DNA from 4 places in the Paenibacillus sp. GD4 genome. Region 1 is predicted to be linked to each of the others. Evidence: a T-box and tRNA genes for the amino acid it is inferred to sense, from the RefSeq annotation. Region 1 holds a T-box; the other regions hold tRNA genes.

Region 1 (3,408 bases):
CACCTGACTATCGGGATCTGGCTTCCGAGGATATCGGAATCCGCTTGATCTCGGTCGAGTCGCCGGACGAGAAGCTTAAGGATCTGGATCACGGGGATTACATGGGAGCCATCCTAGGTCTCGGTCTGAAGCGGGACAAGATCGGCGACATTTATGTCCGGGAGAACGGTTGTCACTTTCTGGTTGCAGCCGAAGTGGCCGACTACATGCGATTGAACCTGACTCAGGTGCACCGTGCCCATGTCATGACGGAGGAGCTGCCGCTGGACCGGCTTATCGCTACGGATGTGTCGCTGGAAGAATTGAGCCTTTCCGTCGCTTCGATGCGACTCGACGGAATCGTCAGCGATGTATATCGTCTAAGCCGCGCGAAAGTGCTGCTGCCGATTAAGGCAGGCCGCTGTAAAGTGAACTGGAAGCAGGAGGAGGATCCCAGCAAGCCGCTTCAAGCGGGGGATGTGGTCTCGCTGCAGGGCTTCGGCCGGTTCAAGGTGCTTGAGGTCGAGGGAGTATCCAAAAAAGGAAGACAGCGCGTAAGAATCGGCAAATATGCATAGTTTGCCGATTTTTTTTGTTACGGATTGCAGGAAAATGTGGGCTCCTGTCGAATATAGCAATACCATACAGTCGGATAAAACTTTGGAGGTGCAGCAATGGCTTTAACCCCGCTCGATATACATAATAAAGAATTCAGCCGTTCGTTCCGAGGCTATGACGAAGACCAGGTGAACGAGTTCCTCGACCAAGTGATCAAGGATTACGAGGCATTGATCCGTGAAAATAAAGATTTGCAGAATCAGCTCGCAACGATTCAAGAGCGTCTTGACCATTTTTCTAATATTGAGGAAACCCTCAGCAAAACGATCATTGTGGCGCAGGAAGCTGCGGACGAAGTGAAAACGAACGCCAAGAAGGAAGCGCAATTGATCCTGAAGGAAGCGGAGAAGAACGCGGACCGGATCATCAACGAATCGCTCGTTAAATCCCGTAAGATCGCCCTTGAGATCGAAGAGTTGAAGAAGCAGGCCTCCATCTACCGCACGCGCTTCCGCACGCTGATTGAAGCTCAGCTCGAGCTGCTCAGCACGGAGGATTGGAGCACTTTGGAGAAAATTGAGATCGAATCCAACTGAGAAAGTTGACGTTGGACACGATTTTCGCTATACTCCTCTATATTACCTGAGTTAACATAAACCAAAGCGATGACTGGGACAAGTACGCTGCCAAGCGGATGCCAGCGAGCCGGGAATTTGGTGCAAGCCCGGACTTCCTGCAGCAGTGGAATATCACCCAGGAGCGTCTCTTGAACCTCGTTGCAGCGATCCGGCATGCATGCCGCTAACCGCTGTCAACTGATGATCCGATGTAGAGAGTATCGGCTGATCCCGTTATCGATCGTTTGAGTGAAGGCTGCTTGCAGTCTTAATCAGGGTGGTACCGCGAGACTTCTCGTCCCTAGTCAGGGATGCGAGGTCTTTTTTTGATTGTTACGAAGAAGCTGTAGCATTAGTTATTATGGAAGAGATCAGGAGTGGTAGCAGTATGGACTATGGCAAAACACTAAATTTACTTCAAACGGATTTCCCTATGCGCGGCAATTTGCCGCAGGCCGAGCCGAAAATGCAGCAGCATTGGGAGGACATCAACATCTATGCGAAGGTGCAGGAGAGCCGGAAGGGCAAACCGAAATTCATCCTGCACGACGGACCTCCTTATGCGAACGGCGATATCCATATCGGGCATGCGCTGAACAAAATTTTGAAGGACATTATCGTACGCTTCAAAACGATGCAGGGCTTCGACGCTCCTTATGTGCCAGGCTGGGATACGCACGGTTTGCCGATTGAACAAGCGATCGCCAACGGCGGAAAAGTGGATCGCAAGAAAATGAGCGTCAACGAATTCCGCGATTATTGCAAGGAGTATGCGTTACAGTGGGTGGAAAAGCAGAAGGGCCAGTTTAAGCGGCTGAGCATCCGCGGCGACTGGGATAACCCGTATATTACGCTCCAGCCGAAATACGAAGCGCAGCAAATCCGCGTCTTCGGGGGTATGGTGAATAAAGGCTATATTTATAAAGGGCTGAAGCCGGTCTATTGGTCTCCGTCCTCTGAAAGTGCGCTGGCGGAAGCGGAGATCGAATATAAGGACAAAACGTCCGCATCCATCTATGTTGCATTTCAGGTAAAAGACGGCAAGGGTAAGCTTCCGGAGGATGCAGCCATTGTGATCTGGACGACAACACCTTGGACGCTGCCGGCCAACCTCGGGATCAGTCTTCATCCGGATTTTGACTATGCCGTAGTCGAGACGAGCGGCAAGAAGTATGTGCTTGCTCAGGGCTTGCTGGAAGCAGCATCGAAGGAAATCGGCTGGACCGATGTGAAGGTGCTCTCTACGTTCAAGGGCAGCGAACTGGATGGCGTGCTTTGTCAGCATCCGTTCTATGACCGGACCTCACTTGTCATGGTAGGCGAGCATGTCACGCTGGAAGCAGGTACCGGCTGTGTCCACACGGCTCCAGGACATGGGGAAGACGACTTTGTGATCGGTCAGCGCTACAATCTGGGCGTGCTTTGTCCGGTGGATGACCAGGGCAAATTTACGGCGGAGGCGCCGGGCTTTGAAGGGATTTTCTACGACAAAGCGAACAAAATGATTACCGAAAAGCTGGAGGAAACAGGTCACCTTCTTAAGCTCAGCTTTATTAATCACCAATATCCGCACGACTGGCGGACGAAGAAGCCGGTCATTTTCCGGGCAACGGAGCAATGGTTCGCTTCAGTGGATAAGTTCCGTCAGGCGATGCTCGATGAAATCAAGCGCATCAACTGGACGCCGGAGTGGGGCGAGGTTCGTCTTCATAACATGATCGCCGATCGCGGAGACTGGTGTATTTCCCGTCAACGGGCGTGGGGGGTACCGATCCCGATCTTCTATTGCCGCAGCTGTAACGAGCCGCTTGTCAACAATGAGACCATTGAGCATGTGGCCAACATTTTCGAGGAAGAGGGCTCTAACGCCTGGTTCCAAAGAGAGGAAAAGGACCTGCTGCCGGCAGGCACGGTATGTTCGAAATGCGGACATGATCATTTCCGTAAGGAAACGGACATCATGGACGTATGGTTCGACTCCGGCTCCAGCCATGTGGCGGTGCTTGAGACCCGTGAAGAGCTGCAGTGGCCTGCGGATCTATACCTCGAGGGCTCCGACCAGTACCGCGGCTGGTACAATTCGTCGCTCATCACCGGTGTAGCGGTCAAAGGACAGTCGCCTTACAAAGGGATCCTCAGCCACGGCTTTACACTGGACGGAGAAGGCCGGAAAATGTCCAAGTCGCTTGGGAATACGGTCGATCCGAAGCAGGTATGCGATAAGCTGGGAGCGGATATTCTCCGTCTATGGGTT
Region 2 (3,408 bases), 2.6 Mb from region 1:
CACCTTCTCCCTGGCTAGAGGCTTTTCTTGGCAGCTTGAACTCATGACCTTCGCTACTGTAATTTCGCTCCCCATCACAGCCCAGCCTTTCGGTTAGCGGATTTGCCTACTAACCAGCCTCGCTGCTTGGACGGACATCCATCAGTCCGCGTCACTATCCTTCTGCGTCACCCCATCGCTCATAACGGTTCACGGTGGTACAGGAATTTCAACCTGTTGTCCTTCGACTACGCCTTTCGGCCTCGCCTTAGGTCCCGACTTACCCTGAGCGGACGAACCTTCCTCAGGAACCCTTAGGCTTACGGCGGACAAGATTCTCACTTGTCTTTTCGTTACTCATACCGGCATTCTCACTTGTAACCGCTCCAGCTGTCCTCACGATCAACCTTCACTGCTGTTACAACGCTCCCCTACTGCCCAAAATTTGGACTCATAGCTTCGGTGGTGTGTTTAGCCCCGTTACATTTTCGGCGCAGAGTCACTCGACCAGTGAGCTATTACGCACTCTTTCAATGGTGGCTGCTTCTAAGCCAACATCCTGGTTGTCTTTGCAACTCCACATCCTTTCCCACTTAACACACACTTGGGGACCTTAGCTGATGATCTGGGCTGTTTCCCTCTTGACAATGGATCTTAGCACTCACTGTCTGACTCCCGGGTTAAAGTCTGCGGCATTCAGAGTTTGACTGGACTTGGTAACCCTTGGCGGGCCCCGCACCCAATCAGTGCTTTACCTCCGCGACTCATCACCCGAGGCTAGCCCTAAAGCTATTTCGGGGAGAACCAGCTATCTCCGAGTTCGATTGGAATTTCTCCGCTACCCCCACCTCATCCCCGAATTTTTCAACATTCGTGGGTTCGGGCCTCCAGTGCGTGTTACCGCACCTTCACCCTGGACAGGGGTAGATCACACGGTTTCGGGTCTACGTCTACGTACTTATTCGCCCTATTCAGACTCGCTTTCGCTGCGGCTCCGGCTTCTCACCTTAACCTTGCGCGTAAACGTAACTCGCCGGTTCATTCTACAAAAGGCACGCCATCACTCATTAACGAGCTCTGACTTCTTGTAAGCACACGGTTTCAGGTTCTTTTTCACTCCGCTCCCGCGGTTCTTTTCACCTTTCCCTCACGGTACTGCTTCACTATCGGTCACCAGGGAGTATTTAGCCTTGGCAGATGGTCCTGCCGGATTCCGACGGGGTTTCACGTGTCCCGCCGTACTCAGGATCCGTCTAGAGTCTCGGTTGCTTTCGGTTACGGGGCTGTTACCCACTTTGGCCGGCCTTTCCAGACCTGTTCGCCTACCAACCTGCACTCACATTGACGTCCTACAACCCCAAGGGGCAAGCCCCTTGGTTTGGGCTGTTCCGCTTTCGCTCGCCGCTACTGACGGAATCACTTTTGTTTTCTTTTCCTGAGGGTACTTAGATGTTTCAGTTCCCCTCGTCTGCCTCCTACACAGCTATGTATTCACTGTGTGGTACGTGAGTATTACCTCACGCGGGTTCCCCCATTCGGACATCCCCGGATCAAAGCCTGCTTACGGCTCCCCGAGGCATTTCGTCGTTCGCCACGTCCTTCTTCGGCTCCTGGTGCCTAGGCATCCTCCGTGTGCTCTTATTAGCTTAACCAATCGTTCGAATGATCTTGGTTCTCCGTTCCGTTGTGCTACGCACAAAGTCACTCCAAACTCAAGACATTCTCACTAGCAGCTAAAAGATCGATGATCTCGCATGCGCTCAATCATCACATCGTATAGATGTTTCGACATTTTGCTTTGTTTCGATATCCAGTTTTCAAGGAACAAGCGAAAAATCATCTTACCACGCTGCTACCGAAGTATCAAGTGGTAGGTTATGGTGGAGCCAAGCGGGATCGAACCGCTGACCTCCTGCTTGCAAGGCAGGCGCTCTCCCAGCTGAGCTATGGCCCCAAGAGAATATTAACTTAATATGGTGGGCCCTAGTGGACTCGAACCACCGACCTCACCCTTATCAGGGGTGCGCTCTAACCAGCTGAGCTAAGGGCCCTTATTGCTATATGATCCACTAAAAGCGGAATCGCTTGGCGACGTTCTACTCTCCCAGGACCCTTCGGTCCAAGTACCATCGACGCTGGAAGGCTTAACGGTCGTGTTCGGTATGGGTACGCGTGGTTCCCTTCCGCCATCATCACCAAACGATTTACTTGAAAGGCATTGCACCTTTCAAAACTGAACAACGAGGAGAGTGATTTTAATGTCCGATGGCCTGCAGCCATCATGGACTCCATAGAAAGGAGGTGATCCAGCCGCACCTTCCGATACGGCTACCTTGTTACGACTTCACCCCAATCATCTACCCCACCTTCGGCGGCTGGCTCCTTGCGGTTACCCCACCGACTTCGGGTGTTGTAAACTCTCGTGGTGTGACGGGCGGTGTGTACAAGACCCGGGAACGTATTCACCGCGGCATGCTGATCCGCGATTACTAGCAATTCCGACTTCATGCAGGCGAGTTGCAGCCTGCAATCCGAACTGAGACCGGCTTCTAAGGATTCGCTCCGGATCGCTCCTTCGCTGCCCGTTGTACCGGCCATTGTAGTACGTGTGTAGCCCAGGTCATAAGGGGCATGATGATTTGACGTCATCCCCACCTTCCTCCGGTTTGTCACCGGCAGTCACTTCAGAGTGCCCAACCTAATGCTGGCAACTGAAATCAAGGGTTGCGCTCGTTGCGGGACTTAACCCAACATCTCACGACACGAGCTGACGACAACCATGCACCACCTGTCTCCTCTGTCCCGAAGGCCTGCCCTATCTCTAGGACATTCAGAGGGATGTCAAGACCTGGTAAGGTTCTTCGCGTTGCTTCGAATTAAACCACATACTCCACTGCTTGTGCGGGTCCCCGTCAATTCCTTTGAGTTTCACTCTTGCGAGCGTACTCCCCAGGCGGAGTGCTTACTGTGTTTACTTCGGCACCAAGGGTATCGAAACCCCTAACACCTAGCACTCATCGTTTACGGCGTGGACTACCAGGGTATCTAATCCTGTTTGCTCCCCACGCTTTCGCGCCTCAGCGTCAGTTACAGTCCAGAAAGTCGCCTTCGCCACTGGTGTTCCTCCACATCTCTACGCATTTCACCGCTACACGTGGAATTCCACTTTCCTCTCCTGCACTCAAGTCTCCCAGTTTTCAGTGCGAACCAGGGTTGAGCCCTGGGCTTAAACACCAAACTTAAAAGACCGCCTGCGCGCGCTTTACGCCCAATAATTCCGGACAACGCTTGCCCCCTACGTATTACCGCGGCTGCTGGCACGTAGTTAGCCGGGGCTTTCTTCTCAGGTACCGTCATTTCCAGGGCAGTTACTCCCCGGAACGTTCTTCCCTGGCAACAGAGCTTTACGATCCGAAAACCTTCATCACT
Region 3 (3,408 bases), 1.3 Mb from region 1:
TGGCAGCTTGAACTCATGACCTTCGCTACTTGAATTTCGCTCCCCATCACAGCCCAGCCTTACGGTTAGCGGATTTGCCTACTAACCAGCCTCGCTGCTTGGACGGACATCCATCAGTCCGCGTCACTATCCTTCTGCGTCACCCCATTGCTCATAACGGTTCACGGTGGTACAGGAATTTCAACCTGTTGTCCTTCGACTACGCCTTTCGGCCTCGCCTTAGGTCCCGACTTACCCTGAGCGGACGAACCTTCCTCAGGAACCCTTAGGCTTACGGCGGACAAGATTCTCACTTGTCTTTTCGTTACTCATACCGGCATTCTCACTTGTAACCGCTCCAGCTGTCCTCACGATCAACCTTCACCGCTGTTACAACGCTCCCCTACTGCCCATAATTGGACTCATAGCTTCGGTGGTGTGTTTAGCCCCGTTACATTTTCGGCGCAGAGTCACTCGACCAGTGAGCTATTACGCACTCTTTCAATGGTGGCTGCTTCTAAGCCAACATCCTGGTTGTCTTTGCAACTCCACATCCTTTCCCACTTAACACACACTTGGGGACCTTAGCTGATGATCTGGGCTGTTTCCCTCTTGACAATGGATCTTAGCACTCACTGTCTGACTCCCGGGTTAAAGTCTGCGGCATTCAGAGTTTGACTGGACTTGGTAACCCTTGGCGGGCCCCGCACCCAATCAGTGCTTTACCTCCGCGACTCATCACCCGAGGCTAGCCCTAAAGCTATTTCGGGGAGAACCAGCTATCTCCGAGTTCGATTGGAATTTCTCCGCTACCCCCACCTCATCCCCGAATTTTTCAACATTCGTGGGTTCGGGCCTCCAGTGCGTGTTACCGCACCTTCACCCTGGACAGGGGTAGATCACACGGTTTCGGGTCTACGTCTACGTACTTATTCGCCCTATTCAGACTCGCTTTCGCTGCGGCTCCGGCTTCTCACCTTAACCTTGCGCGTAAACGTAACTCGCCGGTTCATTCTACAAAAGGCACGCCATCACTCATTAACGAGCTCTGACTTCTTGTAAGCACACGGTTTCAGGTTCTTTTTCACTCCGCTCCCGCGGTTCTTTTCACCTTTCCCTCACGGTACTGCTTCACTATCGGTCACCAGGGAGTATTTAGCCTTGGCAGATGGTCCTGCCGGATTCCGACGGGGTTTCACGTGTCCCGCCGTACTCAGGATCCGTCTAGAGTCTCGGTTGCTTTCGGTTACGGGGCTGTTACCCACTTTGGCCGGCCTTTCCAGACCTGTTCGCCTACCAACCTGCACTCACATTGACGTCCTACAACCCCAAGGGGCAAGCCCCTTGGTTTGGGCTGTTCCGCTTTCGCTCGCCGCTACTGACGGAATCACTTTTGTTTTCTTTTCCTGAGGGTACTTAGATGTTTCAGTTCCCCTCGTCTGCCTCCTACACAGCTATGTATTCACTGTGTGGTACGTGAGTATTACCTCACGCGGGTTCCCCCATTCGGACATCCCCGGATCAAAGCCTGCTTACGGCTCCCCGAGGCATTTCGTCGTTCGCCACGTCCTTCTTCGGCTCCTGGTGCCTAGGCATCCTCCGTGTGCTCTTATTAGCTTAACCAATCGTTCGAATGATCTTGGTTCTCCGTTCCGTTGCGCTACGCACAAAGTCACTCCAAACTCAAGACATTCTCACTAGCAGCTAAAAGATTGATGATTTCGCATGCGCTCAATCATCACATCGTATAGATGTTTCGACATTTTGCTTTGTTTCGATATCCAGTTTTCAAGGAACAAGCGGAAAAACATCTTACCACGCTGCTACCGAAGTATCAAGTGGTAGGTTATGGTGGAGCCAAGCGGGATCGAACCGCTGACCTCCTGCTTGCAAGGCAGGCGCTCTCCCAGCTGAGCTATGGCCCCAAGAAAGTATTAAGTTTATGGTGGGCCCTAGTGGACTCGAACCACCGACCTCACCCTTATCAGGGGTGCGCTCTAACCAGCTGAGCTAAGGGCCCATATTACTATATGATCCACCAAAGTGGAATCGCTTGGCGACGTTCTACTCTCCCAGGACCCTTCGGTCCAAGTACCATCGACGCTGGAAGGCTTAACGGTCGTGTTCGGTATGGGTACGCGTGGTTCCCTTCCGCCATCATCACCAAACGATTTACTTGAAAGGCATTGCACCTTTCAAAACTGAACAACGAGGAGAGTGAGCTCGCTGCAACTGTTACATCGCGGAACGATGTCAGTTGTCAGCTATTATGTCCGATGGCCTGCAGCCATCATGGACTCCATAGAAAGGAGGTGATCCAGCCGCACCTTCCGATACGGCTACCTTGTTACGACTTCACCCCAATCATCTACCCCACCTTCGGCGGCTGGCTCCTTGCGGTTACCCCACCGACTTCGGGTGTTGTAAACTCTCGTGGTGTGACGGGCGGTGTGTACAAGACCCGGGAACGTATTCACCGCGGCATGCTGATCCGCGATTACTAGCAATTCCGACTTCATGCAGGCGAGTTGCAGCCTGCAATCCGAACTGAGACCGGCTTCTAAGGATTCGCTCCGGATCGCTCCTTCGCTGCCCGTTGTACCGGCCATTGTAGTACGTGTGTAGCCCAGGTCATAAGGGGCATGATGATTTGACGTCATCCCCACCTTCCTCCGGTTTGTCACCGGCAGTCACTTCAGAGTGCCCAACTCAATGCTGGCAACTGAAATCAAGGGTTGCGCTCGTTGCGGGACTTAACCCAACATCTCACGACACGAGCTGACGACAACCATGCACCACCTGTCTCCTCTGTCCCGAAGGCCTGCCCTATCTCTAGGACATTCAGAGGGATGTCAAGACCTGGTAAGGTTCTTCGCGTTGCTTCGAATTAAACCACATACTCCACTGCTTGTGCGGGTCCCCGTCAATTCCTTTGAGTTTCACTCTTGCGAGCGTACTCCCCAGGCGGAGTGCTTACTGTGTTTACTTCGGCACCAAGGGTATCGAAACCCCTAACACCTAGCACTCATCGTTTACGGCGTGGACTACCAGGGTATCTAATCCTGTTTGCTCCCCACGCTTTCGCGCCTCAGCGTCAGTTACAGTCCAGAAAGTCGCCTTCGCCACTGGTGTTCCTCCACATCTCTACGCATTTCACCGCTACACGTGGAATTCCACTTTCCTCTCCTGCACTCAAGTCTCCCAGTTTTCAGTGCGAACCAGGGTTGAGCCCTGGGCTTAAACACCAAACTTAAAAGACCGCCTGCGCGCGCTTTACGCCCAATAATTCCGGACAACGCTTGCCCCCTACGTATTACCGCGGCTGCTGGCACGTAGTTAGCCGGGGCTTTCTTCTCAGGTACCGTCATTTCCAGGGCAGTTACTCCCCGGAACGTTCTTCCCTGGCAACAGAGCTTTACGATCCGAAAA
Region 4 (3,408 bases), 2.0 Mb from region 1:
AGCTGATGATCTGGGCTGTTTCCCTCTTGACAATGGATCTTAGCACTCACTGTCTGACTCCCGGGTTAAAGTCTGCGGCATTCAGAGTTTGACTGGACTTGGTAACCCTTGGCGGGCCCCGCACCCAATCAGTGCTTTACCTCCGCGACTCATCACCCGAGGCTAGCCCTAAAGCTATTTCGGGGAGAACCAGCTATCTCCGAGTTCGATTGGAATTTCTCCGCTACCCCCACCTCATCCCCGAATTTTTCAACATTCGTGGGTTCGGGCCTCCAGTGCGTGTTACCGCACCTTCACCCTGGACAGGGGTAGATCACACGGTTTCGGGTCTACGTCTACGTACTTATTCGCCCTATTCAGACTCGCTTTCGCTGCGGCTCCGGCTTCTCACCTTAACCTTGCGCGTAAACGTAACTCGCCGGTTCATTCTACAAAAGGCACGCCATCACTCATTAACGAGCTCTGACTTCTTGTAAGCACACGGTTTCAGGTTCTTTTTCACTCCGCTCCCGCGGTTCTTTTCACCTTTCCCTCACGGTACTGCTTCACTATCGGTCACCAGGGAGTATTTAGCCTTGGCAGATGGTCCTGCCGGATTCCGACGGGGTTTCACGTGTCCCGCCGTACTCAGGATCCGTCTAGAGTCTCGGTTGCTTTCGGTTACGGGGCTGTTACCCACTTTGGCCGGCCTTTCCAGACCTGTTCGCCTACCAACCTGCACTCACATTGACGTCCTACAACCCCAAGGGGCAAGCCCCTTGGTTTGGGCTGTTCCGCTTTCGCTCGCCGCTACTGACGGAATCACTTTTGTTTTCTTTTCCTGAGGGTACTTAGATGTTTCAGTTCCCCTCGTCTGCCTCCTACACAGCTATGTATTCACTGTGTGGTACGTGAGTATTACCTCACGCGGGTTCCCCCATTCGGACATCCCCGGATCAAAGCCTGCTTACGGCTCCCCGAGGCATTTCGTCGTTCGCCACGTCCTTCTTCGGCTCCTGGTGCCTAGGCATCCTCCGTGTGCTCTTATTAGCTTAACCAATCGTTCGAATGATCTTGGTTCTCCGTTCCGTTGTGCTACGCACAAAGTCACTCCAAACTCAAGACATTCTCACTAGCAGCTAAAAGATTGTTCATCTCGCATTCGCTCGATAAACCATCGTATAGATGTTTCGACAATTTGCTTGTTTCGATATCCAGTTTTCAAGGAACAATATCTTTTGTCACAAATTGCGACAAAAACAATCTTACCATACCGACAGTCGTGATGCAAGTGGTAGGTTATGGTGGAGCCAAGCGGGATCGAACCGCTGACCTCCTGCTTGCAAGGCAGGCGCTCTCCCAGCTGAGCTATGGCCCCAAGAGAATATTAACTTAATATGGTGGGCCCTAGTGGACTCGAACCACCGACCTCACCCTTATCAGGGGTGCGCTCTAACCAGCTGAGCTAAGGGCCCGTATGCACTAAAATACTCACAAGAAAAGCCCACCCTTGGTGGGCTTTCTCATGTGCTTGGCGACGTTCTACTCTCCCAGGACCCTTCGGTCCAAGTACCATCGACGCTGGAAGGCTTAACGGTCGTGTTCGGTATGGGTACGCGTGGTTCCCTTCCGCCATCATCACCAAACGATTTACTCGAAAGGCATTGCACCTTTCAAAACTGAACAACGTGGAGAGTGAGTTCGCTGCAACTGTTACATCGTGGAACGATGTCAGTTGTCAGCTATTATGTCCGATGGCCTACAGCCATCATGGACTCCATAGAAAGGAGGTGATCCAGCCGCACCTTCCGATACGGCTACCTTGTTACGACTTCACCCCAATCATCTACCCCACCTTCGGCGGCTGGCTCCTTGCGGTTACCCCACCGACTTCGGGTGTTGTAAACTCTCGTGGTGTGACGGGCGGTGTGTACAAGACCCGGGAACGTATTCACCGCGGCATGCTGATCCGCGATTACTAGCAATTCCGACTTCATGCAGGCGAGTTGCAGCCTGCAATCCGAACTGAGACCGGCTTCTAAGGATTCGCTCCGGATCGCTCCTTCGCTGCCCGTTGTACCGGCCATTGTAGTACGTGTGTAGCCCAGGTCATAAGGGGCATGATGATTTGACGTCATCCCCACCTTCCTCCGGTTTGTCACCGGCAGTCACTTCAGAGTGCCCAACTCAATGCTGGCAACTGAAATCAAGGGTTGCGCTCGTTGCGGGACTTAACCCAACATCTCACGACACGAGCTGACGACAACCATGCACCACCTGTCTCCTCTGTCCCGAAGGCCTGCCCTATCTCTAGGACATTCAGAGGGATGTCAAGACCTGGTAAGGTTCTTCGCGTTGCTTCGAATTAAACCACATACTCCACTGCTTGTGCGGGTCCCCGTCAATTCCTTTGAGTTTCACTCTTGCGAGCGTACTCCCCAGGCGGAGTGCTTACTGTGTTTACTTCGGCACCAAGGGTATCGAAACCCCTAACACCTAGCACTCATCGTTTACGGCGTGGACTACCAGGGTATCTAATCCTGTTTGCTCCCCACGCTTTCGCGCCTCAGCGTCAGTTACAGTCCAGAAAGTCGCCTTCGCCACTGGTGTTCCTCCACATCTCTACGCATTTCACCGCTACACGTGGAATTCCACTTTCCTCTCCTGCACTCAAGTCTCCCAGTTTTCAGTGCGAACCAGGGTTGAGCCCTGGGCTTAAACACCAAACTTAAAAGACCGCCTGCGCGCGCTTTACGCCCAATAATTCCGGACAACGCTTGCCCCCTACGTATTACCGCGGCTGCTGGCACGTAGTTAGCCGGGGCTTTCTTCTCAGGTACCGTCATTTCCAGGGCAGTTACTCCCCGGAACGTTCTTCCCTGGCAACAGAGCTTTACGATCCGAAAACCTTCATCACTCACGCGGCGTTGCTCCGTCAGACTTTCGTCCATTGCGGAAGATTCCCTACTGCTGCCTCCCGTAGGAGTCTGGGCCGTGTCTCAGTCCCAGTGTGGCCGATCACCCTCTCAGGTCGGCTACGCATCGTCGCCTTGGTGAGCCGTTACCTCACCAACTAGCTAATGCGCCGCAGGCCCATCTGTAAGCCACAGCTTGCGCCGTGTTTCCAAGCTCCTCCATGCGGAGAAGCCATCTATCCGGTCTTAGCTACCGTTTCCGGTAGTTATCCCAGTCTTACAGGCAGGTTGCCTACGTGTTACTCACCCGTCCGCCGCTAGGGTCCGAAGACCCTCGCTCGACTTGCATGTATTAGGCACGCCGCCAGCGTTCGTCCTGAGCCAGGATCAAACTCTCCAATAAAGTAAAGTTCGACTTGCTCATTCAAAGCTAGCACGAATCCGAAGATTCGTTTTATTTTCACTCTCTCGTTGTTCAGTTTTCAAAGGGCAATGTTGTCAGCCGTTTCAGCGG

What was found. The T-box of region 1 lies ahead of ileS (isoleucine--tRNA ligase). A T-box ahead of a tRNA ligase gene usually reads a tRNA of that ligase, here a tRNA-Ile.
Region 2: it encodes a tRNA-Ile, which carries the amino acid that the T-box ahead of ileS (isoleucine--tRNA ligase) is inferred to sense. The anticodon was not compared.
Region 3: it encodes a tRNA-Ile, which carries the amino acid that the T-box ahead of ileS (isoleucine--tRNA ligase) is inferred to sense. The anticodon was not compared.
Region 4: it encodes a tRNA-Ile, which carries the amino acid that the T-box ahead of ileS (isoleucine--tRNA ligase) is inferred to sense. The anticodon was not compared.

Annotation. Positions count from the first base shown of each region.
Region 1 covers NZ_JAVCYK010000001.1:4,585,817-4,589,224, forward strand. Annotated here, with positions in the region: gene RAC89_RS21660 (YlmH family RNA-binding protein) at 1-557, shown strand, start outside; gene RAC89_RS21665 (DivIVA domain-containing protein) at 654-1,133, shown strand; T-box leader at 1,194-1,460, shown strand; gene ileS (isoleucine--tRNA ligase) at 1,543-3,408, shown strand, end outside.
Region 2 covers NZ_JAVCYK010000001.1:1,940,446-1,943,853, forward strand. Annotated here, with positions in the region: rRNA gene RAC89_RS09085 (23S ribosomal RNA) at 1-1,631, opposite strand, end outside; tRNA gene RAC89_RS09090 (tRNA-Ala) at 1,858-1,933, opposite strand; tRNA gene RAC89_RS09095 (tRNA-Ile) at 1,954-2,030, opposite strand; rRNA gene rrf (5S ribosomal RNA) at 2,063-2,179, opposite strand; rRNA gene RAC89_RS09105 (16S ribosomal RNA) at 2,274-3,408, opposite strand, start outside.
Region 3 covers NZ_JAVCYK010000001.1:3,301,159-3,304,566, reverse strand. Annotated here, with positions in the region: rRNA gene RAC89_RS15895 (23S ribosomal RNA) at 1-1,602, opposite strand, end outside; tRNA gene RAC89_RS15890 (tRNA-Ala) at 1,829-1,904, opposite strand; tRNA gene RAC89_RS15885 (tRNA-Ile) at 1,923-1,999, opposite strand; rRNA gene rrf (5S ribosomal RNA) at 2,031-2,147, opposite strand; rRNA gene RAC89_RS15875 (16S ribosomal RNA) at 2,285-3,408, opposite strand, start outside.
Region 4 covers NZ_JAVCYK010000001.1:2,565,184-2,568,591, reverse strand. Annotated here, with positions in the region: rRNA gene RAC89_RS12140 (23S ribosomal RNA) at 1-1,037, opposite strand, end outside; tRNA gene RAC89_RS12135 (tRNA-Ala) at 1,282-1,357, opposite strand; tRNA gene RAC89_RS12130 (tRNA-Ile) at 1,378-1,454, opposite strand; rRNA gene rrf (5S ribosomal RNA) at 1,509-1,625, opposite strand; rRNA gene RAC89_RS12120 (16S ribosomal RNA) at 1,763-3,297, opposite strand.